DNA from 4 places in the Providencia hangzhouensis genome. Region 2 is predicted to be linked to each of the others. Evidence: predicted binding sites of a transcription regulator. Region 2 holds the regulator's gene; each other region holds the start of a gene.
What was found. Region 2 encodes CRP, which controls carbon source genes, mostly activating them, when cyclic AMP is high. Its sites were predicted from a motif close to ATGTGANNNNNNTCACAT; they were not measured.

Region 1 (7,649 bases), 250 kb from region 2:
AATTGATCGGATGAATATGGAAATACGATTTGTATATTGGAAATATTTGGAATAACTGGCTTTGGTTGATAATCAAAAAATACGGAATACTATACAGATTAAAATAAATGATTTTTTTATTGGAAAAAATCTTACCATAATAAAAACAACAAATTAGATGAGGAAGTTATGGAGTTAACATTTTTAGGAACCAGTGCTGGGGTGCCGACAAAAGAGCGCAATGTCACCAGTATGATATTAAATTTGGTCGGTATCCGTAAAAGCTACTGGTTATTTGATTGTGGCGAAGGGACACAACATCGCATTTTAAATAGCCCATTTAAAACGCCAAAAATTGAGAAAATATTTATTACCCATTTACATGGTGACCATATTTTTGGTCTACCCGGTTTGTTATGTAGCCGCTCAATGGGTGGAGCGACAGACCCACTGACTGTTTATGGTCCAAAAGGGTTAAAACACTATATTGAAACGGTATTAGCCGTGAGTGTGTCTTATATGACATACCCGTTGGAAATCGTTGAAATTGAAACTGGGCAGTTATTTGATGATGGGGAGTTAATTGTGACGGCTTATGCTCTTGACCACCGTGTTGAGTGCTACGGCTATCGTATTGAAGAGCACCCAAAAAGTGGTGCATTAGACGCAGTCAAATTAGCCAATGACAATATTCCTCGTGGCCCTTGGATGCAAGCGCTTAAAGCGGGTGAAACCATTGTTCTTGATGATGGGCGAGTCGTGAATGGGACTGATTACCTTGGTGAGCCTGTTCCCGGTAAAGTCGTTGCGATTTTTGGTGATACTCAACCGACAGAACAAGCACTGGAGCTTGCGAGAAATGCCGATGTGATGATCCATGAAACCACCTTAGAGGCCGAATTTGCACAAAAAGCTAATGAGCGTGGCCACTCGACTACAGTACAAGCGGCGGAGTTAGCACGTGCTGCTGGGGTTAAGCGTTTTATCGCAACTCATATTAGTGGTCGCTACGTGAGTGAAGATATACCAAGATTGCTTGCAGAGTGCCAATCGGTGTTCCTCGCAACAGAAATTGCAGAAGACTATTTAACCGTGAAGATTTAATGTTAGCGGGCAAGATATTGTCCGCTAAATCTATTGGCGATTTTAATAAATTACTTTCACAAAGCCATTACGGCAATATGTTTCATATTCATCAGAAAGCTGCCTATTTGTGACTATCACATCAAATTGTGATAATTCCCCCATATTGGCGGTCGCGACTTCATCGAACAGGTTATAAGGGGCGAGTAAAATCTTACGGATAGATTTTTCCATCGCTTTTTTCTTCATTGGTAAATCATCGAGATTATAGCAAGTTACGCCAAAATTTCCGTGCACGCCAGCCGCTGAAATAAAGGCTTTTTTAGGGTTGATTGAATCAAGTAATGAAGGGAGTGAAGGGTTGTAAAAAGAATCACTTTTAGGGCGATACTCCCCACCACATAAAAGTGCGGTGGCATTTTTCTTTTGGCTAAGGGCGAGAAAAACGTTATGTGAGTAACAAATGCCAGTGAAATTAATCTCTTCGGGGATGAGTGAAATCAAGGTGGCCATTTCAATGCCATTATCAAAGAAAATCACATCATCTTCTGTCACCATACTAGCGGCAAGATTAGGGATATATAATTCTTCGGTTTGGTCAGGGGTAAAAACATCGGCTTGCGGCTCTTGGGTAGCTAAGTTGGCTGGTTGGGTAACAGAAACAATATAGCCGCCAAGGAGTGACATAGGAATGGGGCCTTCTGTGTCTGCGCTGAGATCTCGTCGGATAGTCATCTCTGAAACTTCGAGTATTCTAGCGGCTTCTTTTAAATGAATGCGTCCTGAACGTTTTAAACATTCACTTAAACGGCGAAGGCGTTCTTTTTGTTTAGTTTCTATCACCCTACAATCCTTTTTAAATGCACAAAATTGGCGCGGTTAGACCGCGCCCCATCACTTAGTAGTCACTCGGCTTGGTCGCCGTTCCTGTGACAATTGCTACACTCGCGCTGGCACCTACACGGTTTGCGCCAGCTTCAATCATTTTAATTGCGGTTTCACGGTCACGCACACCACCGGAGGCTTTTACACCGACTTCATCACCAACCACTTTACGCATCAGGGCGACATGGTGCTCTGTTGCACCCATTGTACTGAAACCTGTTGAAGTTTTCACAAAACCGACTTTAATTGTGCGGCAAATTTCACAAACTTGTGTAATTTCTTCATCAGTTAATAGGCAGTTTTCTAAAATAACTTTTAATGTTGCTTTACCGCAGGCTGCAAATACCGCTTCGATATCACGACGGACAAAGTCTAAGTCGCCACTTTTTAGCATGCCAATGTTGATAACCATATCGACTTCATCAGCGCCACGGCGGACAGCTTCTGCGGCTTCAAATGCTTTGGCTTCAGTTAAGCATGCCCCTAGTGGAAAGCCTACCACACAGCAAACTTTAACGTCGCTGTTTTTTAAAAGTTCGCTGGCTAAAGGAACATAACCTGTGTTCACACATACAGAGGCAAAATGGTGTTCAGCAGCTTCCGTACACAGTTTAGTAATATCGCTGACAGTCGCATTCGCAGCAAGTAAAGTGTGATCAATATATTTTGCTAAGTCTTGCATTTTCAACTTTCCTATATAAATGTGGGATAGACAACAAAGAATGAGGAAATGTGGTAGATATAACACTTGATCATTCGTTATTCGAGATCCTAATCACAAATGATATTTTTGCAACATGATAATGTTACTATCATATCATTATGTGATTTATTTAACACGAGGGACATTATGGATATAGCAGTTATTGGTTCAAACATGGTTGATTTGATCACTTATATCGATCAAATGCCAAAAGAAGGCGAAACGTTAGAAGCGCCAGCTTTCAAAATTGGTTGCGGCGGTAAAGGTGCGAACCAAGCGGTTGCTGCTGCTAAGTTAAATTCAAAAGTGATCATGTTAACCAAAGTCGGCGATGATATTTTTGCAGATAATACGATCCGCAATCTTGAGTCTTACGGTATTAACACCCGTTATGTGGAAAAAGTACCTTGTACCTCAAGTGGTGTCGCGCCTATTTTTGTTAATCAAAATTCATCAAATAGCATTTTGATCGTCAAAGGGGCGAATAAATTTTTATCCCCGGAAGATATCGATCGCGCAGCGGAAGATCTGAAAAAATGTAAATTGATCGTCCTGCAATTAGAAGTCCAGCTTGAGACGGTTTATCACGCAATTTCATTCGGCAATAAACATGGGATCCCAGTGTTGCTCAACCCAGCTCCAGCGCAACGTACGCTCGATCTCGATTTTGCTTGCCGATGTGATTTCTTTGTACCTAATGAAACGGAATTAGAAATTTTAACCAATATGCCAGTAGACACGATGGATAACATCCGTCGTGCCGCACAGTCTTTGCTGGATAAAGGGTTAAAAAATGTCATCGTGACATTAGGAGATAAAGGGGCGTTATGGATGACTCGCGACAGTGAGTTACATATACCCGCAATTAAAGTGAATGCCATTGACACCAGTGGTGCAGGGGATGCCTTTATCGGCTGTTTCTCTCATTACTATGTCCATACGGGGAATATTGAAGAAGCACTGAAAAAAGCAGTGATGTTTTCGGCCTTCAGTGTGACAGGGAAAGGGACTCAATCTTCTTATCCAAGTGTTGAGCAATTTAATGAATTTGTGCAAATCAACACAGCTAATGAATAGCTAAATAATAATAGTCCAACGTAGCTATATACCCTTTGAATAATTAAGTGGTCATCAGAGCCACATAGCCACTCATCGGGTATAAATTATAAAAATATAAGGGTTACTATGAACATTAAGAACATCACTCAGTTACCGGATGGCTACCTGAGTAAGACTCCTCTATTCCAATTTATCCTACTATCGTGTCTGTTCCCATTATGGGGATGTGCTGCAGCATTAAATGATATTTTAATCACACAGTTTAAAAGTGTCTTTGAACTCAGTAACTTCGCCTCTGCTTTAGTGCAAAGTGCATTCTATGGCGGTTATTTCTTAATCGCTATTCCAGCGTCGTTAGTGATCAAAAAAACCAGTTATAAATATGCCATTATGGTGGGGCTGATCCTATACATCGCGGGTTGCAGTATGTTCTTCCCTGCGTCTCATATGGCGACTTACACCATGTTCTTGGCAGCTATTTTCGCCATTGCGATTGGTTTAAGCTTCCTTGAAACCGCAGCAAATACATATAGCTCAATGATAGGGCCTAAACAATACGCGACATTGCGTTTAAATATTAGCCAAACTTTCTACCCAATTGGCGCAGCGGGCGGGATCTTGCTAGGTAAGTATCTGGTATTTTCCGAGGGGGATAGCTTACAAAACCAAATGGCAGGAATGAATGCGGAACAAATTCATGAATTCCGTTTAGCCATGTTGGAAAATACCCTCGAACCTTACCGTTATATGATTATGGTATTGGTTGTGGTAATGATCTTATTCCTTATTACCAAGTTCCCTAAATGTAAAGTGGCAGAAACGCAAGATCATAAGCGTCCTACTGCATTAGAAACCTTAAAATATTTAGCGAAAAATAGTCGCTTTAGAAAAGGAATCATTGCCCAATTTTTATATGTCGGTATGCAAGTGGCTGTGTGGTCATTTACCATTCGTCTCGCATTAGAGATGGGGGATATTAACGAACGCGATGCCTCAAACTTTATGGTGTATAGCTTTGCCTGTTTCTTTATTGGGAAGTTTATCGCCAATATTCTAATGACTCGCTTTAATGCAGAAAAAGTCCTAATTATCTACTCGGTGATTGGGGCGTTGTTCCTGATTTATGTTGCGTTTATTCCGAGTTTCACTGCGGTGTATGCAGCGGTCATGGTGAGTATTTTGTTTGGACCTTGCTGGGCAACCATTTATGCAGGTACTTTGGATACCGTTGATAATGAGCATACCGAAATGGCTGGGGCGGTCATTGTGATGGCGATTGTCGGTGCTGCGGTTGTTCCTGCCGTTCAAGGCTATGTCGCAGATATGCTGCACTCATTACAACTTTCATTCCTCGTTTCCATGCTGTGCTTCGTGTATGTCGGTATTTACTTCGTTGGTGAACGCCGCTTTAAAGCCAAACAAGCTGCAAAATAGTGCTCAAATTGGGTAGTGTGAGCTACCCAATTCCATTTATCTTATTAAACCGTGAGTATGAAAATGAATACATTGATACCTCTTCACAAAAGCTTATTTACGGAAAACCCGACGCTTATTTTAAAAAATAACCAATTTACTGCCACTGCATTTCGTTACCAAACTGGCGTGGAAGGGCTACGAATTGAAAATCAGCAAGGGTATTTAACGATTTTACCTTTTTTAGGACAAATGATTTGGGATGCACAATTTTGTGGCCAAAATCTGAAAATGGAAAATATGTTTTCAGCGCCAAAACGTGTTCCAACGGTAGTTGAAACCTACGGTTGCTTTGCATTCCATTCAGGTTTAATCAGTAATGGTTGCCCTTCACCAGAAGATTCACATCCATTACATGGGGAAATGCCTTGTGCAGCAATGGATAGCGCTTGGCTTGAACTGACTGGCGAAAGTTTAAAAGTCGTCGGCGAATATGAGTATGTGATGGGTTTTGGTCATCATTATCGTGCGACACCGTCAGTGCAATTAAACTCAGATAGTGCATTATTTGATATTCATATGTCAGTCACCAATTTAGCATCGGTGCCTATGCCTCTCCAATATATGTGCCATATGAATTATGCTTACGTGGAGAATGCAACATTGACACAAAATATCCCCGAAAATGCGATTAAATTGCGTGAATCAATACCGGGGCATGTACAGCCAACTGAAAAATGGCTCGCATTTAATGAAGCGTTGAAATCTGGCAAAGTCTCATTAAATCAGCTTAATCAGCCACAAATGTGTGACCCTGAAATTGTGTTTTTTATGGATGACCTCAGCCAATATACCGCAACGCCTGAGTTTAGGATGATTTCACCCGCAGGAGATACGTTTGTAACGCGTTTTAAATCTAATGAGCTAAATTATGCAACTCGTTGGATTTTGTATAATGGTGACCAAAAAGTTGGCGCATTTGTACTCCCTGCAACTTGTCGTCCAGAAGGTTTCCTTGCGGCGAAAAATAACCAAACACTGATTTGGTTAGAGGCAGGGCAAACTCGTGAATTTACTGTCACTACTGGTGTTGAAAAGTAGTTTTTTACTTTAAAAAGGCAGCACATTGCTGCCTTTTACTCATATTGCTGACATTCTTCTTCTAAATCGCGCAGAAGCGCCGCGGCATCATAAACTAATGTTTTTTCCCCATCAGACTGCATCATCAATGCAACCTTAATATTTGCTTCATGCATATCAGGCAGAATTTCTGTCATCAGGTGTTTAAGGGTAAATAGTATTGGCGTAAAATTTGCCCATTCACCCGTTAAACACAACTCAACAAATGCTTTGGCAGGCCATAGGGGGAGAAAAAGACATTTTTCATCATTCCATGCGGTAACGATATTTTTCCCATCACCGAGGCTCCATACCTGTTCCCAGTCAGCGATTTTACCGACAAAATAGTTATACTGTTGGTATGGTCTAAGGGCATGGACATTTTTTATTTCTTTATCATTTGGGGAAAATAGGTTGTTATTCATTATTGGATAATCTAAAAAGTACCTGATAATTATTGGGAAAATTATCTTTATAATTGTTATCTTAATAACAAGATAACGAAAAACAATACACAGTAAAACAAATAAAAATAAGATCTATCAGGTAAATTTTAGGGCGGTTAGAAATGATAGAAGCATTACTTGAAAAATATGCGATTGGTATGACCTTAATTGCGACTTTTCTCGCAATCTATTTAGCTTTTGAGATTGTACATAAACGCCGTAAGCATAAACATAAACGCAAAAGTATTTTGATCAATGTGATTCAAACTGTTGTGCTGTGTGGCGTGGTTATTGTTATTGCTCAATATGTAGACATGGCCGCAAAAGATTTTGATTTAACCTTTATTTCCACTTCTTTGGTTAATTTTATTACCATCTCATTGATTGCATTGATTTTAATGCGAAAACTGTTCCAACTAGCGAACCGACTAGAAAAAGCACAGATTAAAAAAGGCAGTGACCCCACTTCGGCACGTATTGTTGCCCGCGTGTTTAAAACAGCGATATTTGTCATTATGGTACTGCTGTTTGGCGAGCATTTTGGGATGAGCCTTTCTGGTTTGATGGCGTTTGGCGGGATTGGCGGTATTGCTATCGGTATGGCCGGTAAAGATATCCTGAGTAATTTTTTCTCTGGGTTAATGCTCTACTTTGACCGGCCCTTCAATATTGGCGATTGGGTCAGCTCACCGGATAGAAACATTGAAGGCACGGTGGTTGAAATCGGCTGGCGGATCACTAAAATTATTACGTTTGACCACCGTCCGCTATACATTCCCAACTCGGTTTTTTCTTCTATTAGTGTGGAAAACCCGGGGCGCATGACTAACCGACGTATCAAAACTGAAATTGGTTTGCGTTACGAAGATTCAGACAAAATTGGAGCTATTGTCGATGATATCCGCACGATGTTACAACAAGATGTGAATATCGATACCAGCCAAACCTTATTAGTTTATTTC
Region 2 (7,649 bases):
TTATGATCCAAGGCGGTGGCTTTAATAAAGATTTACAGCAAAAGCAAACCCGTGCCCCAATCAAAAATGAAGCAGATAATGGCTTACGTAATTTGCGCGGTACTATCTCTATGGCACGTACTGCAAATAAAGACAGCGCAACGAGCCAATTCTTTATTAATGTTGCTGATAACGCGTTCTTAGACCACGGACAACGTGACTTCGGTTACGCCGTATTTGGTAAAGTGGTGAAAGGGATGGATGTTGCAGATAAAATCTCTAAAGTAAAAACGGAAAATGTAGGCCCATATCAAAATGTTCCTGTAGAGCCAATTACAATCATTTCTGCTGAAGTGATTAAAAAGCCTTAGTGATTAAAAAACAGTAGTAATTAAAAACTATCGTGTCGAATACAGTGGGTAGGTTGCTTTAACGTGCCCACTTTTTTTAAAATCCGCTTTTCCTTCCCCTTTGAGTTTCTCTTCATTCACTATGTTAGTTAAAATGTGTCAGCGCTTACTACGTTTTAATAGCCTTTTATTTCATTGTATTTAAAGTAATTCTTAATCAAAATGTGAGCTTGTTATAGGAATGTAAATATAGTTCCATGATTTTTATATGGAAATTTTTTTTGAGAAAAAATAATCATTGACTTAAATAGGCTATTTTCCTGCTTTGGCTGTGCTATGATAGCCGCCCTTATTATTTTTATGGTGTTTTAATCATCGTTCTGATTGCCAACACAATAAAAATATGCATAAGAAATAATACATAATGATAAAAATCAGTCGGATAGGCTAATATGCTTCTACTTATTGATAATTACGATTCATTTACTTACAACTTATACCAATACTTTTGTGAATTAGGGGCTGAAGTTGTTGTAAAACGTAATGATGAAATTACCATCGAAGAAATTGAACAGCTTTCGCCTACACATCTTGTGATTTCACCTGGGCCATGTACACCGGATGAGGCTGGCATCTCCCTTGAGGCGATAAAATACTTTGCAGGTACGCTTCCCATTTTAGGTATTTGCTTAGGGCATCAAGCCATTGGGCAAGCTTTTGGTGCATCAGTTGTTAAAGCACGAGAAGTTATGCACGGTAAAACCTCTGCGATTCACCATAATCATCAAGGGGTATTCAAAGGCTTGAACCGGCCCTTGACGGTGACACGTTACCACTCTCTGGTAATTGCGGCAGAGACACTCCCTGTTTCTTTTGATGTATCAGCATGGTCACTGAATAATGGTGATGTTGATGAAATCATGGGAATACGGCACAAAACCTTGCCTATAGAAGGCGTTCAGTTCCATCCTGAAAGCATTCTGAGTGAGCAAGGCCATGAATTACTAAATAATTTTCTAAAATATTAATTTATAAATCTGGTTCAGAATAAATTAATTATGCATATTATGCCCTTTGCTATTGCTCTTTTTTGATTTTTTATTCATATTTAATGATTATATTTTCATTATCGCATTAAATAAGAGCAGGTGAGGGGTATGTCAGAACAATACGCAGCAGCAGAACAACACGCAGTTAATCGGCAGACTTTCGATCAAGTTATGTTGCCTATTTTTTCGCCGGCGGAATTTATTCCAGTTAAAGGTGAAGGTAGCCGTGTCTGGGATCAGCAAGGTAAAGAATATATTGATTTTGCTGGTGGGATCGCGGTTCTTGCTTTAGGGCATTGTCACCCTAGTTTGGTGGCTGCTGTGCGTGAACAAAGCGAAAAGCTATGGCATGTCAGTAATATTTTCACCAACGAGCAGGCGCTAAAGTTAGCACAAAAACTTACGAATGCGACATTTGCTGACCGTGCGTTTTTTGTGAATTCAGGCTCAGAAGCTAACGAAGCCGCGTTTAAATTAGCGCGTCGTTACGCTATCACCAAATATAACCCATATAAAACGAAGATTATTGCTTTCAAACAAGCCTTCCATGGGCGCACATTATTTACCGTTTCGGTGGGCGGGCAAGCGAAATATGCAGATGGTTTTGGGCCAAAGCCTGCGGATATTATTCATGTGCCTTTTAATGACCTGGATGCGGTCAAAGCGGTCATTGATGAAAATACCTGTGCTGTGGTGTTAGAGCCCGTACAAGGGGAAGGTGGTGTCACCCCTGCGACATCAGAATTCCTGCAAGGAGTTCGCAAGCTATGTGATGAAAATAATGCATTGTTGATTTTTGATGAAGTACAAAGCGGTATGGGGCGTACAGGTAAATTATTTTCTTATATGCATTACAACGTTGTGCCTGATATTTTAACCACGGCAAAAGCATTGGGTGGCGGTTTCCCTATCAGTGCAATGATTACTACTGAAGAAATTGCGAAAACGATGGAAGTGGGTTCGCATGGTACCACTTATGGCGGTAATCCATTAGCTTGTGCAGTAGGTAATGCGGCGTTTGATATTATTAATACAGAAGATGTATTAAATGGCGTTCAAAAGCGCCGTGAATTGTTTATTGCTCATTTGAATAAGCTTAACGATAAATACCACATTTTTTCTGAGATCAGAGGAATGGGGCTCTTAATTGGTGCTGAGCTTGACGGCAAACTATTGAACCGCTCGAAAGATATCCTGCAAGCCAGCGCAGTAGAAGGGCTGATGATGCTCAATGCAGGCACTAATGTTTTACGTTTTACGCCTTCGCTGATTATTTCGGAAGAAGAAATTAATAGCGGCATGGCGAAATTAGAAACGGCAATAGAGAAGTTACTGAGTTAATGATTAATTGAAAGTTGCAGAGGCATTAATGTCTCTGCAACTAGTTCCTTAAGCAAGCGGTTATTTATTATCCAAGAGGCTTAATTCAGATTGAAGGTGAGATATATGAGCTTCTTCTTTGACTATTTCTGTCATAAGGTTTTTTATATCTTCTAATGTTTTTTGTGGGTCTTGCAAGGTATACTCTAAGCTTTTAGCTTTTGGTATTTTATTTTTAGGGATTATTGTTTGTTCTTCTTTACTTTGCGATAATTTATATCCATTACTAATAAATTGTTTGCGAGCTTTTGATTTTTCGGTGTGGCGTATTTTGATATTAGGCTTTTTTTTTCTAATAATTGATTTTTCTTTCCGATCTAAATTATCTGTTATTTTAGATTTTGTGTGGTTTTCGGAGGTGGTTAAATTAACCACTGTTTCTTTCTTCTTGTTTTCTGAACTATACCCAGAATCGACAGAATTCTCTGAAACATAACCAGATAAATTAGAGTTTATACTTTCATTACTCGAATAAAAATTAATGCTTGAATTCTGATGGTTATCACTAAAAAATTCATTAAATATTGTTTTTGCATTTTCACTGATAATATCAGAGTCTGACTTATTTATTATGCGAGTTGCATCATCAATAATATCTTGTGAATACGCTTGTTTAACAAGTTCGCTACTCTCTGTATTTAGACTTTCATCTTGTGCTTTATACCAGTCAATACCATCATTGTCCCAAGCTAGTTGTTTATTTGTGGTAGATTCATTGAAATGATCTTCTAACGTGCTAATGGCTGATTCCATTTTATTAAAAATATTTCCGCACTCTTTATTTTTGTCAGGTGATGGTTCAGTAGAGTCTAGAGTATTGATATTATTTAATTGATTATTATCTTGAAATACTTCTTTATTCGAATCTTTAATTTTTTCGTGTTTTTTTATTAAATTTTGACTGGTTATAGTAGTTTTATCTATAATCTTAGCCTCGCCATTTTCAAATTTAACGCATAGTTCTTCCTTTTTATTTGTTTTAAAAACATCTCTGAACTTGCGAATACTTTTTTCATGAATGGATTTTATTTTATATTTAAAATTAGATAGCATACCTGCGGAACGGTTTAAATGAAAATCTACAAACGTTGAGGTTTCAACGTTGTTTTTTTTACTTGTTTGCATTGGTAAGTCTTCCTGAGTTTTATGGGTAATTGAATGGTCTTCTACTGGGGTAAAATTTTTTTCTATTTTTCTCGAATTTTTAAATATGAGGGGATAGCGAGAAACTAAGCTCTGATCTTGAGAACTAGGCATATTTTTAAAAAAATCAAGGCTAGTCTTGAAATCGATAGAGCGGATGTCAATATTTTTATTTTTTTGAGTTTCAAAAATAGTTTTATGCTTAGGATAAAATGTCTTATGAGTTGGCTGGGTATTAGGTAGCAAACTTCCTATATTTAATGAAGATACAAAGTTTTCACGTGGTGTCTTTTTTATCTGTTCTGTAGGTTGTTTCACTAATGTGGGGGAATTTACAGATGCTTGATTTGCATATTGTAAGTTTTCAAAAAAGGTTTTATTCTTAATAAAATCTTTTTTGTTATTTTCTAATTGTGGCGAAATAACTTGGTTTTTTGTGCTAGTAATAGTGCGCATATATAAAATCTCGGATGATTAATTATTAATTATTTTATATAAGTATATTTTAATTAATATCAAAAAACGCGAGTGTGCTAGAAAGTCAATAAAGGGGCCATAAGCAAAGAAATGAAAAACAGCGCTATATCATTGATATACCGCTGTTTACAATAATAGCCCAGCCAAAGGTGGCCAGGCTGAAAGGTTAATTAACGTGTGCCGTAAACCACAATTGTTTTACCATGTGCAGAGATCAGGTTTTGGTCTTCTAACATTTTCAAAATACGGCCAACTGTTTCACGGGAACAACCCACGATTTGGCCTATTTCCTGACGGGTAATTTTGATTTGCATACCGTCTGGATGTGTCATCGCATCAGGTTGTTTGGCTAAATTTAATAGAGTTTGAGCAATACGGCCTGTAACGTCTAAGAATGCGAGGTTACCGACTTTCTCAGATGTTGTTTGTAGGCGACTAGCCATTTGCGCAGAAAGGCGCATTAAAATATCAGGGTTAACCTGAATCAATTGACGGAATTTTTTATATGAAATTTCAGCAACTTCGCAGGCGATTTTTGCTCTAACCCACGCAGTACGTTCTTGCCCTTCTTCAAATAACCCAAGCTCACCAATGAAATCCCCCTGATTCAGGTAAGAGAGGATCATTTCTTTGCCTTCTTCATCTTTAATTAAAACAGCCACCGAACCTTTAACGATATAGTAAAGGGTTTCTGCTTTCTCACCCTGATGGATAAGAGTGCTCTTGGATGGATATTTATGAATATGGCAGTGTGACAAAAACCATTCAAGAGTAGGGTCTGTTTGTGGCTTGCCGAGAACCATTAGCGTTATCCTCTGTATGTTATTGCAGCCATTCGGAAAAACGTACTAGAAAGGCTGGCTTTAAAGTCACTAGCTTAGCATATTAATTTGCCTTATATACCTTTAAATAATCAAGGGGCTGATTACTTCAGCGTTTTTGATTGCTCTTGGTAACGCAAATTGATATCAACACTATAATATGATCAATTAAACTGTTGAGTTTTGATCTTAATCCTATCAACTAAGTATTGTTTGTAGCATATTCAATAAAGAAAGTCTTCCCTGTATCGCTTCAGCCAAATAAAGTTGATATAACATTCCTTATATCTATGGAACAATGTAGCCTTTAAACCGATTTCATTTCAAGGGGAAATACAATGGAAGCAAGAGTAAAGTGGGTTGAAGGGCTTTCTTTCTTAGGAGAGTCTGCGTCTGGGCACCAGGTGATGATGGATGGCAATGCGGGTGATAAAGCCCCAAGCCCAATGGAAATGGTGTTAATGGCAGCGGGGGGTTGTAGCGCAATTGATGTCGTTTCGATTTTGCAAAAGGGCCGCTACGATATTACGGATTGTGAAGTTAAATTAACCTCACAACGTCGTGAAGAAGCCCCTCGTTATTTTGTGAAAATCCATTTGCATTTTATTGTGACAGGGAATGAATTAACGGAAAAAGCAGTCGAACGTGCCGTTCAACTTTCTGCTGAGAAATATTGCTCAGTCGCATTGATGTTAGAGAAAACCGTTGAAGTCACACACAGCTTTGAAATAAAAAACTAAAAATAAATTTAATTTTTATTAATATATTTGAATTGAAAGATGCTTACCTTAATTAATGATAAGCATCTTATTTTTTAATCAAAAAATAATTTAACTGTTGTTCTTTTGATTAATTAGTTTTTCGACTATTGGTGCCATAATTAATTCCATTGCTAAACTGAGTTTCCCTCCTGGGACGACAATTGTATTCATTGCTGAAATAAAAGAGCCGGATATCATTGACAGCAAATAGGGGAAATCAATTTGCTCTAGCCCACGAAAGCGGATCACAATAAAGCTTTCGTCTTGTGATGGGATAGCTTTAGCCGAAAATGGGTTAGAGGTGTCTACCGTAGGAACGCGTTGAAAATTGATATGGGTGCGAGAAAATTGTGGCGTGATGTAATTAATATAGTCCCCCATTGAACGTACAACAGAGTCCATAACCGCTTCGCGGGAGTGCCCTCTCTCTGTGGTATCGCGGATCAATTTTTGGATCCATTCGAGGTTGACAATAGGGACAACACCTACAAGCAAATCAACATGTTGTGCAACATTATGTTCTGGAGTGACAACGCCACCATGCAGCCCCTCATAAAATAAAATATCTGTTTTGTCTGGTAGCGGCTCCCAAGGGGTAAATGTCCCAGGTTGCAAGCCATACGGTACCGCTTCATCATAAGTATGTAGATATTTACGGGACTGCCCACAACCTGTTTTTGCATAGTCGATTAAGGTTTGTTCAAGCAACGCAAAATCATTCGCTTCGGGGCCAAAGTAACTGATGTGCCGGCCTTGTTCTCTGGCTTTACGGATAGCCATATCCATTTCAGGGCGTGTATAGCGATGAAAGCTATCCCCTTCTAATGTTGCTGGTTGGATATTTAATTGGTGAAAAACTTTACGAAATGCTTGGCTAGTTGAGGTTGTGCCAGCTCCGCTCGAACCAGTGATAGCAATGATTGGGTGCTTTTTGGACATCGTGGACTCCCTGTGTTGCGCTTATAAGCACTATTTTAATCAATAGTGCATGAAGCGGATTAACGGGTGTTAGGGTTTTGAGTTTTATTTGATGGTTTTACGACATGATTGTGTGGAAAACCTGTAACTTAATTCATGATAGATGATGACGTAAAAATGAACCATAGAATAAAAACATCAGACAGAAAAACTCCCCTTAGGCATGAAATTAACCGATTCATGCAATTCAGACCAGACTAGCACAATTTCACCAGAAACTAACTGCCGTTTCACATCGTTGACCTTATCTTGTAAGCTTTTTTCATGGGAGCCGTAGTCGGTTCCTTCCCGTAAGACATAGCTTTCAATTAGGTTTTCCAATGTTTCAGGTTCAAGTTCTTGCCAAGGAATAATCACATTATTTCCTTATCTAAATAAGGCGTTAACCATTGAGGGATGCGTGTTTCTAACCACATTTGCGGTTTTCTCAAGGTACCGCTCACAAAGCCTACGTGCCCACCATGTTCTGTCATTTGGTATTCCACATTGTGGGGTAAAAATGATAAATCAGGAACAACCTCAGGCGCCATAAATGGGTCATCTTTAGCGTGGATAATCAATGTTGGCTTCGTGATGTAAGCTAATTTAGGTAATGCGCTGCATTTTTGATAATAATCTGTCGCATCATCAAAACCATGAATACGAGCAGTGATCACATCATCAAATTCACGGATGCGTTTTAGTTGTTTAAGCTGCAGCAAGTTTAAAGGT
Region 3 (7,649 bases), 360 kb from region 2:
GATTGGCTCGTCGACACCACAGCAAAGGAATTCCCATTACGTATACAAGCAGGGCTCGATTTATTAAATTCAGGCCGTGAATTCTATATGGGAGCAAGCCGCAGTGATGATTTTTCCGCTGCTTTTCTAAAGCCTGACGCAGACAACTGGCTCGATATTATTCGTGCATCCAGCGCTATTCCGGGCTTTTATCGTGAAGGTGTCGAATTTGATGGCACGCTTTACCAAGATGGTGGCATTAGTGCTGCTATCCCAGTTGAAGAGGCATACCGCCGCGGTGCAGAGACTATTGTGGTGATCCGTACCGTTCCTTCCCAAATGTATTTTACCCCTGAATGGGTGAAAAGAATGACTCGGTGGCTGGAAGGGGATAAAAATGGCCTACAACGTATGGCCGCGATGCTAAAAGTTCATCTGAAAAGCTACCGTAGAACACAAGAATTTATTGAAAACCCACCAAAAGATGTACAGGTCTTTGAGATTTATCCACCTGTTCCACTGAAAAGTAGTGCGCTGGGTAGTAAGGTATCTTCGCTTAATCAAGATTACCATACGGGGCGCCGGTGTGGTCGCTATTTTATTGCAGCACTGGGTGATGCCTTTGACCACAACACAAATCGCTTTAGCCATACTTTGGCACAGAAAATTGAGTCTAACCCATTAGATATTCAGCTTGAGCCACAAGTACCGAATGAGCTCATTCCTGAATTGGCGGCGGAGCCTGTTACCTCAATGCCTTTGGCCGCAATATCCGCAAATGAAAATCGTGATGGCTAAACGTCAATTTATTGATACTCATTGCCATTTTGATTTCCCACCTTTTAGTGATTCCTTCACTGAAAGTTTGCAGCTTGCTCAACAAAGTGGGGTGAGTGATATTATCATTCCTACAGTGAGTATGGATAATTTTGCACGAGTTTGGCAACTGGCACAGCAGTACCCGCAGCTGCATGCCGCTATGGGGTTTCATCCGTTATATTTGAGTCAGTTTCAAGAGCAACATATTGATATATTGACTGATTATCTAGCTAAAAAGAATAAAAAGTGTGTGGCGATAGGGGAGATTGGGCTTGACCTCTATATGCAAAACCCGCAATTTGAGCGCCAGCAAGTGGTGTTGTCCGCACAATTAAAGTTAGCGAAACAGTTTGATTTACCAGTTATTTTACATTCACGTAAAAGCCATGACCCATTAGCTGCGATGCTACGTCGTTTTGATGTCCCAGCTCGTGGCGTTGTGCATGGTTTTGCCGGCAGTCTATCTCAAGCCCAAGCCTTTGTTAAACTTGGCTATTATATTGGTGTTGGTGGCACAATTACTTATGACAGAGCGAATAAAACTCGCCATGTGATGTCGCAACTCCCTTTGACTTCATTATTATTCGAAACGGATGCCCCTGATATGCCAGTTTCAGGTTTTCAAGGCGAACCAAATCGTCCTGAACGTATTGAGTGGGTTTTTCGTTCATTATGTGAGCTTCGCCACGAATCCCCTGCAGAAATAGCCCAACAACTTTACAACAATAGTTTGTCGTTATTTAATCTCACCAAGTAAAATCGCATACGGAATCATAAATAATATTTATATAATTTCACTAATTGGCTATTAAAATCTATTTAGTTTTTATTGTGCTTAATTGGGACTTTAGTGCCTTTACAGATTAAACTGAATAGTTTTTGTGACTTTTGTCACATTATGTGAATTTTTGTTGTTTATTGCAGTATGTATTTGTGATGAGTATTGCGGGTTATTGGTGATGACTAGGTATAATCATCAAATTAAGAGTCAAGGTGACTTACACGTTTCCTTATATATCAACCTAAAATAAAGTGAACAGGGATCCTTCCATGCAGCTCATTATGAGTATTATCGGAATGGCGGTACTTATCGCGATAGCTATTCTATTTTCCAGCAATCGCCGAGCAATTAGACTACGCACAGTTGGCGGCGCATTTTTAATTCAATTAGCCATTGGTGCATTTGTTCTTTATGTTCCAGCGGGGCGTAGTGTGCTCCAAGGGATGTCTGACGCGGTTTCTAAAGTTATTGGATATGGTCAAGATGGGATGAGCTTCATCTTTGGCGGCCTTGTTTCCGATAAAATGTTTGAACTGTTTGGTGGCGGTGGCTTTATTTTCGCTTTCCGCGTTTTACCAATTATTGTTTTCTTCTCATCATTAATTGCTGTCCTTTATTATTTAGGGATCATGCAGTTAGTGATTAAAGTTCTTGGTGGTGGTCTGCAAAAAATATTGGGAACCTCAAGAACAGAATCGTTATCTGCAACAGCAAATATTTTTGTTGGGCAAACGGAAGCACCATTGGTTGTTCGCCCTTATATTGCAACAATGACGACATCAGAGCTGTTTGCCATTATGTGTGGTGGTTTAGCTTCTGTAGCGGGTTCAGTTTTGGCCGGCTACGCCCAAATGGGTGTACCAATGGAATACCTGATTGCTGCCTCCTTTATGGCCGCTCCAGGTGGTTTATTATTCGCCAAACTGATGGTTCCAGAAACAGAAGATGTAAAAGATAGGGTTGATGCGACAGATTTAGTCGCTGAAGATGAACGCCCTGCCAATATCATTGATGCGGCCGCTTCTGGGGCATCATCAGGGATGCAACTAGCGCTGAACGTGGGGGCAATGTTATTGGCCTTTATCGCTTTGATTGCATTGATCAATGGCATCTTAGGTGGTATTGGTGGCTGGTTTGATTATCCACAATTATCACTGGAATTATTATTAGGTTGGCTATTTGCCCCAATCGCATACTTGATTGGTGTGCCGTGGAGTGAAGCGACAATTGCCGGTTCTTTTATCGGCCAAAAAGTTGTTGTGAATGAGTTTGTCGCATTCATGAACTTCGGTGAATACATGAAAGCGGATGCTGAAGTACTGGCGGCAGGTAAACAAGTGCTTTCCGACCATACTAAAGCGATTATTTCGTTTGCATTATGTGGTTTTGCTAACCTTTCATCCGTCGCTATCTTACTCGGTGGTTTAGGCGGAATGGCGCCAAATCGCCGTGGTGATGTCGCTCGTTTAGGTATGAAAGCGGTTATGGCTGGTACCCTGTCTAACTTAATGAGTGCAACCATTGCTGGCTTTTTCTTGACGTTAGGCGCAGCAGCCGTAATTTAATTTATATTTGCTATCAGCTAATCCAATTAAACGGAAGGGGATTAATCCTTCCGTTTTCATTTTGATTCGTTATATTCTTTTATGACTTTTTATATCAATCGTAAATTTTCAACTATTCTTAACTTAGTCAATCAATGATAAAGAAAATATTGAAAAAGCCATTTGAGAGAAGAATTGATGGCGATAGATGGTATAATTTGATCTATATCACATTTTTTATTTTAATAATGTAACATTCAGTCGATTAATGTGATTTGTAGCACATAAAATGGCATCATTCCATGGTCAAATAGGCATTAGTAAGCTGCTATGGAACTGCTAGTTCTCAGAGTCTAGGACTCTAGGGCATGATGCGGTGAGAAGGATCTCAGCTGCTCAGTTCGGAAAGAATCCGACTAGCATCTTTAAGGAACCAAGCCCGCTCGCCAACAAAGAACGTGTCGTTCTGAAGAATTAACAACGTTGGAGAGTTATATGACTGATTTAAAAGCGGCCGCACAACGCGCGCTGTCACTTATGGATTTAACCACTTTAAATGATGACGATACTGATGCGAAAGTCATCGCACTGTGTCATCAGGCGAAAAGCCCAGCAGGCAATACCGCTGCAATCTGTATTTACCCTCGTTTTATTCCCATTGCACGTAAAACATTACGTGAGCAAGGCACTCCAGATGTGCGTATTGCAACGGTTACGAATTTCCCACACGGTAACGATGATATTGATATCGCATTAGCTGAAACCAAAGCAGCAATTGCTTACGGTGCGGATGAAGTTGATGTTGTTTTCCCTTATCGTGCGCTGATTGCCGGTAATGAACAAATTGGTTTTGATTTAGTGAAAGCCTGTAAAGACGCTTGTGCGGCTGCGAATGTGTTGCTGAAAGTAATCATTGAGACAGGTGAGTTAAAAGATGCAGCACTAATCCGTAAGGCTTCTGAAATTTCAATTAAAGCGGGCGCTGATTTTATTAAAACCTCGACAGGTAAAGTACCTGTTAATGCAACATTAGAAAGCGCGGAAATCATGATGCAAGTCATCCGTGATATGGGCGTTGAAAAAACAGTCGGCTTTAAACCTGCTGGTGGTGTACGTACCGCAGAAGAAGCAGCAGAATACTTAGCGTTAGCGGGACGAATTTTAGGTGACAATTGGGCAGATAGCCGCCACTTCCGTTTTGGTGCTTCTAGCCTATTAGCAAATTTATTAAATACGCTAGGTTTTGACGTTAAAAAATCAAGCAGCAGTTATTAATTTTCGCAATATTGTTAGCCGATAAATTCGACTTTAAAGGAGAATATTGTGTTTCTGGCACAAGAAATTATCCGTAAAAAACGTGATGGTAAGCCATTAAGCGAAGAAGAAATTCGTTTCTTTATCAATGGTGTTCGCGATAACTCAGTTTCAGAAGGTCAAATTGCTGCATTGGCAATGACTATCTATTTTAATGATATGACCATGCCTGAGCGCGTTGCATTAACGTTAGCAATGCGTGATTCAGGTACGGTTCTGAACTGGAAATCACTCAACCTCAATGGCCCATTAGTTGATAAACACTCAACTGGCGGCGTGGGTGATGTGACTTCACTGATGCTTGGCCCTATGGTCGCTGCTTGTGGCGGTTATGTACCGATGATCTCAGGCCGTGGTTTAGGCCATACTGGTGGAACACTAGACAAGCTTGAAGCGATCCCTAATTTCGATATCTTCCCGGATGACCTTCGTTTCCGCGACATTATCAAAGATGTCGGGGTGGCAATTATTGGGCAAACTAATTCATTAGCACCTGCCGATAAACGTTTCTATGCGACCCGTGATATTACAGCGACAGTGGATTCAATTCCGCTAATTACCGCTTCAATCTTAGGTAAAAAATTGGCTGAAGGCCTTGATGCTCTGGTGATGGACGTTAAAGTCGGCTCAGGCGCATTTATGCCAACTTATGAGAAGTCAGAAGAGTTGGCTGAGTCAATTGTGAAGGTCGCTAATGGGGCGGGTTGTAAAACTACGGCATTATTGACTGACATGAATGAAGTGCTAGCTTCCAGCGCAGGTAACGCAGTTGAAGTTCGTGAAGCGGTTCAATTCTTAACGGGTGAATACCGTAACCCACGTCTTTATGAAGTCACCATGGCGTTATGTGTAGAAATGCTGGTATCTGGTTCATTAGCAGCAAACCGCGAAGAAGCACGCCAAAAATTACAGGCAGTATTAGACAATGGTAAAGCGGCAGAAGTGTTTGGCCGTATGGTAGCAGCTCAAAAAGGGCCTGCTGATTTTGTTGAAAATTACAACAAATACCTGCCGACTGCGGTACTGAGCAAAGCCGTTTATGCACCAAAAGATGGCATTATCACGCAAATGGATACACGTGCGCTGGGAATGTCCGTAGTGACGTTAGGCGGTGGTCGCCGTAAAGCGACAGACCCAATTGATTATAGCGTTGGTTTGAGTGATATCGCTGCGTTAGGCGCCAAAGTGGATACCCAAACGCCACTGGCAATTATCCATGCAAATAGTGAAAAAGCGTGGGAAGAAGCGGCGAAAGAAGTGCGTGAAGCGATGGTGATTGGAGACAAATCTCCTGAAACAACACCAATGGTTTATCGCCAAATCAGCGAGTAATACAAATAGATTTTAGTGGTATATCGTTTTAAAAATACCGCAGGAGAAAAATATGAAACGCACATTTATTATGGTTTTGGATTCCTTTGGGATCGGTGCAGCACATGATGCACATAAATTTGGTGATGAAGGTTCCAATACATTGGGTCACATCGCAGATGCTTGCGCCCGTGGCGAAGCGGATATTGGTCGTAAAGGGCCTCTGCATTTACCTAATTTAACAAAATTAGGTTTAGGTAAAGCAGGAGAAGAATCAAGCGGTTCATTCCCTGCAGGTCTTGACCCTAATGCAGAAATTATTGGTGCGTATGGTTATGCGAGCGAAATTTCTTCAGGCAAAGATACGCCATCAGGCCACTGGGAAATCGCAGGTGTTCCTGTGTTATTCGATTGGGGATATTTTTCTGATGAAGAAAATAGTTTCCCTCAAGAGTTACTGGATACGTTAGTTGAGAAAGCGAATTTACCGGGTTACTTAGGTAACTGCCACTCATCAGGTACGGTTATTTTGGATCAACTGGGTGAAGAGCATATGAAAACCGGGAAACCTATTTTCTATACCTCTGCTGACTCCGTATTCCAAATTGCGTGTCACGAAGAAACTTACGGCTTAGATAAACTGTATGAGCTGTGTGAAATTGCGCGTGAAGAGTTAACCAAAGGTGGTTATAACATTGGCCGTGTTATCGCGCGTCCATTTGTTGGCGACAAAGCGGGTAACTTCACACGTACAGGTAACCGTCATGATTTAGCGGTAGAGCCACCAGCACCAACCGTATTGAAAAAATTAGTTGATGAAAAACAAGGTGAAGTTGTTTCTATCGGTAAAATTGCGGATATTTACGCTCATGTCGGTATCACCAAGAAAATTAAAGCCACTGGTATCGATGCGCTATTCGATGCAACGGTAGAAGAAATGAAACTGGCAGGTGACAACACTATCGTTTTCACTAACTTTGTGGACTTTGACTCTGCATATGGCCACCGCCGTGATGTGGCAGGTTATGCTGCGGCATTAGAATTATTTGACCGCCGTTTACCTGAACTAATGAAATTAGTTAAAGAAGACGACATTCTAATTTTAACGGCAGACCACGGTTGTGACCCAACCTGGCCAGGTACAGACCATACCCGTGAGCACATCCCAGTGTTGATTTATGGTCCAAAAGTGAAACCAGGTTCATTAGGTCACCGTGAAACTTTCGCAGATATTGGCCAGACTGTCGCGAAATACTTTGATTTGTCGCCGATGGATTATGGTAAACCAATGCTCTAACACCCATTACCCGTCATACTTTGAGCTGTAGCGGTGTTGGCTGCATAAAATCCCCCTAGTCACATACTGATGTATGCTCATAGGGATGATTTTCTTTGCCGCCTAGCTACAACTCAAATTATTTAGGGTAATAGGTAAGTATGAAAGGTAGTGAGCGAGCTATTGAAGGGTAATAAGCTAGCTGTAGTTCGTTGGCTACGATTCAAATTGCTTAGGCCAGTAAGATACAGATTATTAATAATAAGGTGGGAAGCCACCTTATTCATTTGAAAATATTTAATCGTTTAAAGGGAAATAATCATGGCAACTCCACATATTAATGCAGAAATGGGTGATTTCGCTGATGTCGTTCTGATGCCAGGCGATCCATTACGTGCAAAATACATCGCTGAAACCTTCCTTCAGGATGTTCGCCAAGTCAATAATGTGCGTGGCATGTTAGGTTTTACAGGGACTTATAAAGGTCGTAAAATTTCTGTTATGGGTCACGGTATGGGGATCCCTTCATGCTCCATTTATGCGAAAGAACTGATCACTGATTTTGGTGTAAAAGTGATTATTCGTGTGGGTTCATGTGGCGCAGTAATGGATGACGTAAAATTGC
Region 4 (7,649 bases), 2.2 Mb from region 2:
AGTTCTTATACAGAATAATTGACCACTGTAATGCCGATGTATTTTACATCGGCTTTTTTTTGCATCTAATCCGAGCAAAAATAACCTCCATACGAGGAGGTTATCAATAAATGTTTATTTAACTTCAATAATATCAAGGCGTTCTGCTGTAAAGTCGGGCTTATCATCTTCATCTATAAAAGGTTGAAGCGGTAGCTCCTCTTTGTCAAACGCAAGATCTCCGCCATTGATAACTTCATCTCCATGAGAAATATTTTTGAAGTCAAATAATTCGGTATCACATAAATGAGACGGTACAATATTTTGAGTAGCACGGAACATTGTTTCGATACGGCCGGGATAGCGCTTATCCCAATCACGTAGCATCTCTTTAATAACTTGACGTTGCAGGTTTGGTTGAGAACCACATAGGTTACATGGAATAATTGGAAAATCTTTAGCCTGCGCAAAGCGTTCTATATCTTTTTCTCGACAGTAAGCGAGCGGGCGAATGACAATGTGTTTTCCGTCATCACTCATCAATTTAGGGGGCATACCTTTTAACTTTCCACCGTAAAACATATTCAAGAACATAGTCTGTAAAATATCATCACGGTGGTGACCAAGAGCAATTTTAGTTGCTCCTAATTCAGTAGCCGTACGATACAAAATTCCACGACGTAAACGCGAGCACAGTGAACAGGTTGTTTTCCCTTCAGGAATTTTTTCTTTTACGATCCCATAGGTATTTTCTTCAACAATTTTGTACTCTACACCAAGTTTATCAAGGTATGCAGGTAAGATATGCTCAGGGAACCCGGGTTGCTTTTGATCTAAATTAACCGCAATTAATGAGAACTGGATTGGGGCACTTTTTTGCAAGCTTTGCAGGATGGAAAGTAGTGTGTAACTATCTTTACCTCCAGATAAGCAAACCATTATCCGGTCACCGTCTTCAATCATATTAAAGTCAGCGATTGCTTGGCCAACATCGCGGCGAATTCTTTTTTGCAACTTATTTAAGTTGTACTGTTCTTTATTGGTCGTCATTCTATAGGTTCTGCTACTGGGGTTTATGTTGCTGATGGATAATTGTACATTTGGTTTTTAAATTATTATTGTTTTATGCTTAAAGCCTAATCAGCGAGAGTTATAAAAAGAGGCTCATGATAGCAGAACATGAGGGAAGAGTGATACCAGTTCGATAAAATAGGTGAAAATTGGTGTCCATCCTACTTTAATAGAGACACACAAACTTAGAGTTTTCTAACTGTTGACGATATGCCTCCGGTGGAAGCTGATTTAAACTTTCAAGTGCTCTGATGATATTTTAGCCTGCAATGATGTATCAACCAAAATGCGCTAAGCATTCGTGTGTTTCTTCATTAATAATATTGAGTGTTTTAACGTATTTACTGCAATATAAATTTTCGTGCATGAAACCTAATGCCCCTTGAGTATTTGAGCTTTTTCATGATGACATCTGCAAATTTTAGGTCAGAAAATCTAATTATAGCTGCCTTATTCAGATGTGAGTTAACAATACTATTGTTTTTATGCCTAGATACAGAACCAATAAATTTTTCAATTATTACTTTCCATTTTTTGGGGACTAAAGTATCTATTTTTGAGCTAAAATAATATAGCTGTATTGAGTTTTTCTTATTCTTATTTAGTATAAGCAAGGTAAATAAGTAATAAATATTTATCCCACTAGCTATTTTATATTTTTAGTAGTCACTAGAAATTTTAGTAACTTAATAAATTGTTAATCACGGTAAGAATTATATGGGCATTATAAAGCCTATGTTTATAATATTTAGATAGAACATATTCTTCTATTTAAACTTAGCAAGTTTTCCAGTGCAGTGGTAAAGAGAGCGAGATAGAGTGAATGTATAATTGCAGAATCATTAGAATTTAACGCTTAATAACAATAAGATATTGAAAAAAATTATAAGGTAACTAACGCTCTGAGTTATTTGTGAAAAGAAAAAGCTTTATTTTAAGTATGGCTTACAAGTGCGACATGATTCACATTTTAAGAATTATGTGTTTAAAAATACAAACTAGGAGAGTTTATTTGAATTATTATGTTCCTGAGTGTTTGGCGCTTGAACTATAAATATAATTATAAATTGAATGTAAATGCTTAAAATCGTACCTTTAAGCAAGGTCATATATATTGATATTAAAAATTATTTTTTTGCTTTTAATTAGTGGGTTAAGGAGACATTAAATCAACTAATCATAATTAAAATCTATTAACATGGTGATATTTATGAAATACCTTATATTCTTTTTTAGTCTAATATTTGTTTTTCTTATAGCATATTTGCTTAGTTTTAGTAAAAAAAATATAAAACATAAACTTCCATCTATACTAACATTGTTAACATTGGAGATTATTGTCGCGTCTACCATGCTAAATACTACCATTGGGCTTACTACTCTTGACGGTATAGCATCAGGTATTCATTATATAATTAATTATGCTAATAAGGGGATTGATTTTGTTTTTGGAGATATAAGCAGTAAAACTTCTATGGTTTTTGTTGTTGTAGCTCTTTTACCTTTGATTTTTATTTGCTCTATAATTGGAATATTTAAATATATCGGTGCGCTAGATTTAATTATTAATACTATAGGCTTTCTAATTAACAAAATATCTAAAGTTGGAAAATTAGAGTCTTTTGCCGCTATTAGCGCTGTGATAGTCGGAATGATGCCTGCTTATGTATCAATTAAAGATTACATTCCAAGGCTATCTAAAGCACAGATGTATACTATTGCTGCATGTACTATCTCAACAGTAGATATCGCATTGCTAGGCGCATATACACAAATGGTTGAGCCACGCTATGTTTTTATTGGTGTTAGTCTCAATTTTTTTAGTACTTTTATTATTGTTTCTATTATTAATCCAAGTGAACCCACAAATATCACAACTTGTCCTTTGGGGGCAAATAAAGGTGAAAGGGGCTCATTTTTTGAGGTATTGACAGATCACATGCAGGATGCCTTTAAGCTTATTCTTGCAATTGTTCCCATAATTATCGGTTTTGTCGCCTTAATTAGTATGCTGAATGATGTTTTTTTAAATATTTTAGGAATTAGTTTTCAAGGAATTCTTGGTTATATTTTTTCACCTTTAGCTTTCATTTTGGGTAGTTCATGGGATGAAAGTGTTACTTTTGGAACAATTATTGCGACTAAAATTTTATCGAATGAGTTTGTTGCTATGATTGACTATATGAAATTAACAAGCATTACACCACGAACGGATGCAATTATGTCCGTATTTTTAATATCATTTGCAAATTTTGGCTCTATCGGAATGATTATCGGTTGCGTTACAAGTATAAGCCGAGAACATGGAAAAATGATCGCATCAAATAGTTTTAGATTGATTGTTGGCTCAACTTTAGTCAGTTGTTTATCAGCGACTATTGTTGGTATTTTTGTATAACATATAAATCAAGGAGTAATAGAATGAACAAAATAATAATTGATTGTGATCCTGGTGTAGATGATGCTGTGGCCATTTTTTTAGCCTTAGCTTCTCCAGAAATAGAATTAATAGGCATAACCACAGTTGCAGGTAATGTAGAATTAGAAAAGGTTCACAATAATGCACGACAATTACTTGCGTTAGCAAATAGGCAGGATATTCCTCTAGCAAAAGGTTGTGAGCGTCCACTAATGTCCAAAAGTGGGAGTAAAACTCATGTTCATGGTACTGATGGTCTAGCTGGAGTATTGCTTCCCGCATCAGATTATCCAAATTATTCTGGTCACGCCGTAGATTTTATTATTGATACGGTAATGTCAAACCCAGGTGAAATAACATTATGCACAATAGCATCTCTTACTAATATAGCCGTCGCTATCATCAAAGAACCAAAATTAGTTGATAATGTAAAAGACATTGTAGTCATGGGCGGAGCTGCATTTACACAGGGGAATATAACGCCAGCTGCTGAGTTTAATTTTTATGTAGATCCTCATGCTGCTCATATCGTTTTTGATAGTGCACGCCATATTACTATGCTTGGTTTGGATGTAACAAGTAAGGCTGATATAAGGGCTGGTTTGTGTAGTCCTTTGGAAAAAGGTGGCCTTATCGCTCAGACTGTTGCAGAAATGTGTCGAAGATATGCAGAGTTTGACCCATTTCTCCATGATCCCTGCGTTATTGCATACCTCATTCAACCTGAAATTTTTTCAGGTATTGACGGTTCAATTACTATCGAATATGAGTCTAATAAATTATTCGGTCATAGTTTTGCTTACACATCTACCTCCATTAATCATGACCCAAAAGCTAAGTATAATGAAGCTAAATGCAAAATTATTACTGACGTTGATACATCGAAATTAATATCTTTAATTACAGAACGTATTATAAATCTTTGAGGTAAAGAGTACCAACTAGAGCCTCGGTTGATAATTATTTAATATAATGGAGCTTACCATAGGTAATGGCCCAGTTTTTTAAGTTATGATTATTCTATGCTTAAATTTTAATCAGTGAGATTTATCAAAAGATGAAAATCTGTTAGGGGATAGTGTCTTCGCTATAGCCTTTATCTTATTGTATAAGCGCCAATGAGAACTTAATGTATAGAAAAATATGGAGGAAACATGCCTGCAACTGATCCTATTGAATTGATTTTTTCTTTACTCGCCAACACCATTAAAATGGTGATTACTCCAACGGAATATCTTATTCAAAGTGACGCTATTGGGGATGCCATTTACATAAGCTTATTATTTTTGAATTAAAGATGATGAGAGTATCCATTTAACGAGGTTAATTTCCTATAAATGAAGGAAGGCTAGCTTCCTTCATGACTGAGAGTAATCTAGGCTAATGGGTTAATTCGTCACATAGCTTTTGTAAAGTAGTTAAAAACTGACCTACATGGAAGCCATCACAAACTGCATGATGCACTTGTACAGCTAGAGGAAGCCACATTTTATTATTCTCACTATAGTATTTTCCCAAAGTGAAAATCGGGGTAAAAACATTAGTAATATCTGCAATATTTAGATTAAAACTGTCGAATGAAACCCAAGGCAAAGATGACACATAGAAGACATTTTCAACTTGCTGTGGTTGAGGGTGCAAATCGAGATTATCTTTATGCAACGTTAATTGCTGGTGGTAGTTCTCCATAAATGTTGTTATTTCTGAAGAATACTTGCACCATAATGAAGAAAAAGTTTCGGTATCTTTGTGGAAGATAGTAAAACTAGGGTGCACTTCATCCCATAAAATTAGTTCATCATTTTTTTTTGCAAACCTAAATTCTTTATAGGTATTAACTACCCGTGATAATAAATAAATCACTGATGGATAAAATTCATAACCATTTGAATCTATATATCTTTTTAGGTTTGTGATATCTATCTTAGTTGTTAAACTAAACCCACAATTTATGGTTTTTTCGTAAATATTGTAATGTTCTCTACGTAACCATGTCTCTATATTAAATTTAGTATAATTCATAATTTTCCCTTCTAATAAGTTAATGTTACTGATATTAGAAGGGAGGTTTCTCCGCTTTTGATTGGCTCATAGTGATTTCTTATCTCGTGTTGAAGTTATGTTTGTATGTTATCTAGCTTATTTTTGCTTGTCGAGGCCTATACCTTACTCTTTCAATGTAAAGCACAATTTGCACGATAGTGAAATATACTTATGTACATGGTTGTGCGTTGACGTAGGTTTCAAATAATGTTTTAACATCTACATTCAATGTGTTAGATATTACCATAAGATGTTCAATGAATATGGAAAGGCTCCCATCTTCATATTTTATGTATGACTTTTCAGAGATAGATATTAATTCTGCCATTTTTTTTGTCGTAATTTGATGCTCTATACGTTTTTGTTTAATAAATTTGCCCAACACGGCATTACCAACATTATTTTTATTCATAGTGATCCATTGTCAATTCGATAATAAATTTTTTTATTATCTTAGAAGAAAATTAATATTCAATGGGTAATAATCTGTAAATTTAAGATAGATGAACTAAGGTGAATAAGTATAAATGATATTTATAAGATTAGCTCAGGTATAATTAACAACAGGGAAAGATATTATTATACATTATGATCTAAAGATGAAGTTTAATGGGTGCAAAATTCTTTTTAATAGTATTAAATGAAATTTTGCACTAGATAATATGTTAATTTTGATACTATTCTTTAACAATGACTATATTTAACAATAGTTACTAAAGAAAGGATTTAATGTTGGTTAAACAGATAGTGCGACTTCTACTGTTTTTTGAGCATGAATGGCAGTAGTATCAAATATTCCTACGGTCGTATCATTCTGATTAACTAGTAATGTTATCTCGGTACAGCCTAAAATAATACCTTCAGCCCCGTTTTCTACAAGGGATGCCATTATACGCTGATATTCTTTTTTAGATTTGTCATTTATTATCCCTAAACATAGTTCATTATAGATAATATTATGAACTATTTTCCTATCTTGCTGGTTAGGTATTAGTACATCCACGTTAAATTTTTCAATTAATCTTTGCTTATAGAAGGGTTGCTCCATAGTAAAAGCGGTACCTAGGAGTCCAATTTTTTTTATACCTGATTGTATAATGCGTTCACCCGTCGCATCAGCAATATGTAATAAAGGAAGACCTGTTTGAGATTCAATTTGTGGTGCAACTTTATGCATGGTATTTGTGCAAAGAACAAGGAAATCAGCACCTGCAAGCTTTAAACTCTCTCCTGCATCAGCTAAACACTGGCCGGCTAAATCCCATCGCCCGCTAGATTGATATTGTTCTATTTCAGAAAAATCAACGCTATATAAAACAATTTTAGCCGAATGCAGGCCACCTAGTTGTTGTTTGATACCTTCGTTAAGCTGTTGATAGTAAAGTAACGTTGATTCCCAACTCATGCCGCCAATAAGGCCTATTGTTTTCATTTTTTAGTTCCTATTATTGTAATGTTTTCCTTACTATACTGATAGTTTCTAAAAGAACACAATAGTATGAGAAAAATTTTCTAGATGATTAAAAGTAAAAAACAGTTGTAATATTAAACACAACTTAACATTACTTTTTGAAGGGTTTTTATATTTAACATATTTTAAATTAAAAAAGGATAAATATAAGAACATTTACGTTTTAAAGATGGATTTTAATTGATATCTGGTTATCATCGTAAAAAATATTTTTTCTAAAAAGTTGGTCATATATGGCGAGAATAAAAATGAATTTTTTCAAAGTAATCATTGCGATACTCATTTTTGGTGCTGCATTTTTGTTAGGAGCACTATATATGAAACCAACTCAATTAAGTTTAGTTGAGCAAGTGAAAAAGAATGTTTATGACGTTCTAGCGTACCCACAAGCAGCAAAGTTTAGAAATATTGAATATCATTTTTCTCGTTACACTGCAGATAATGGTAAGGTAGGTTATGTTTGTGGGGAGGTTTATCGATATAAAAATGATAAGCCTGACGGATTTAAGCGTTTTATTGTTAAAGCTTATACTAATGATGAAGGTCGCATGGATATTTCAATTCCATTTATTGATGGAGGACATGAAATATTATTGCCTGAACAGGTTAACCAAATTTGGAATGATAAATGCTCAAGTCCTGCCTCACCACTTGAGTAGGGAACGA

Region 1: deoC (deoxyribose-phosphate aldolase) is a predicted target of CRP. The motif match lies at 2,770-2,787, and genes of this name have one in related genera.
Region 3: deoC (deoxyribose-phosphate aldolase) is a predicted target of CRP. The motif match lies at 3,340-3,357, and genes of this name have one in related genera.
Region 4: PZ638_RS12100 (NupC/NupG family nucleoside CNT transporter) is a predicted target of CRP. The motif match lies at 2,002-2,019, and genes of this name have one in related genera.

The regions. Positions count from the first base shown of each region.
Region 1 covers NZ_CP135052.1:582,461-590,109, forward strand. The annotation lists gene rnz (ribonuclease Z) at 169-1,083, shown strand; gene deoR (DNA-binding transcriptional repressor DeoR) at 1,126-1,905, opposite strand; gene deoC (deoxyribose-phosphate aldolase) at 1,961-2,629, opposite strand; gene rbsK (ribokinase) at 2,798-3,727, shown strand; gene fucP (L-fucose:H+ symporter permease) at 3,836-5,143, shown strand; gene PZ638_RS02490 (aldose 1-epimerase family protein) at 5,207-6,223, shown strand; gene PZ638_RS02495 (DUF2750 domain-containing protein) at 6,259-6,666, opposite strand; gene PZ638_RS02500 (mechanosensitive ion channel family protein) at 6,810-7,649, shown strand, end outside.
Region 2 covers NZ_CP135052.1:329,833-337,481, forward strand. The annotation lists gene ppiA (peptidylprolyl isomerase A) at 1-350, shown strand, start outside; gene PZ638_RS01460 (aminodeoxychorismate synthase component II) at 782-1,357, shown strand; gene PZ638_RS01465 (aspartate aminotransferase family protein) at 1,487-2,719, shown strand; gene PZ638_RS01470 (hypothetical protein) at 2,780-4,357, opposite strand; gene crp (cAMP-activated global transcriptional regulator CRP) at 4,549-5,181, opposite strand; gene PZ638_RS01480 (OsmC family protein) at 5,538-5,939, shown strand; gene PZ638_RS01485 (phosphoribulokinase) at 6,030-6,899, opposite strand; gene PZ638_RS01490 (YheU family protein) at 7,077-7,295, opposite strand; gene PZ638_RS01495 (hydrolase) at 7,292-7,649, opposite strand, start outside.
Region 3 covers NZ_CP135052.1:694,446-702,094, forward strand. The annotation lists gene PZ638_RS02970 (patatin-like phospholipase family protein) at 1-777, shown strand, start outside; gene PZ638_RS02975 (TatD family hydrolase) at 770-1,555, shown strand; gene PZ638_RS02980 (NupC/NupG family nucleoside CNT transporter) at 1,861-3,144, shown strand; gene deoC (deoxyribose-phosphate aldolase) at 3,619-4,398, shown strand; gene deoA (thymidine phosphorylase) at 4,447-5,769, shown strand; gene deoB (phosphopentomutase) at 5,822-7,045, shown strand; gene deoD (purine-nucleoside phosphorylase) at 7,346-7,649, shown strand, end outside.
Region 4 covers NZ_CP135052.1:2,675,649-2,683,297, reverse strand. The annotation lists gene ttcA (tRNA 2-thiocytidine(32) synthetase TtcA) at 115-1,029, opposite strand; gene PZ638_RS12100 (NupC/NupG family nucleoside CNT transporter) at 2,261-3,448, shown strand; gene PZ638_RS12095 (nucleoside hydrolase) at 3,472-4,395, shown strand; gene PZ638_RS12090 (hypothetical protein) at 4,624-4,764, shown strand; gene catA (type A chloramphenicol O-acetyltransferase) at 4,850-5,491, opposite strand; gene PZ638_RS12080 (helix-turn-helix domain-containing protein) at 5,682-5,924, opposite strand; gene PZ638_RS12075 (aspartate/glutamate racemase family protein) at 6,249-6,944, opposite strand; gene PZ638_RS12070 (hypothetical protein) at 7,301-7,642, shown strand.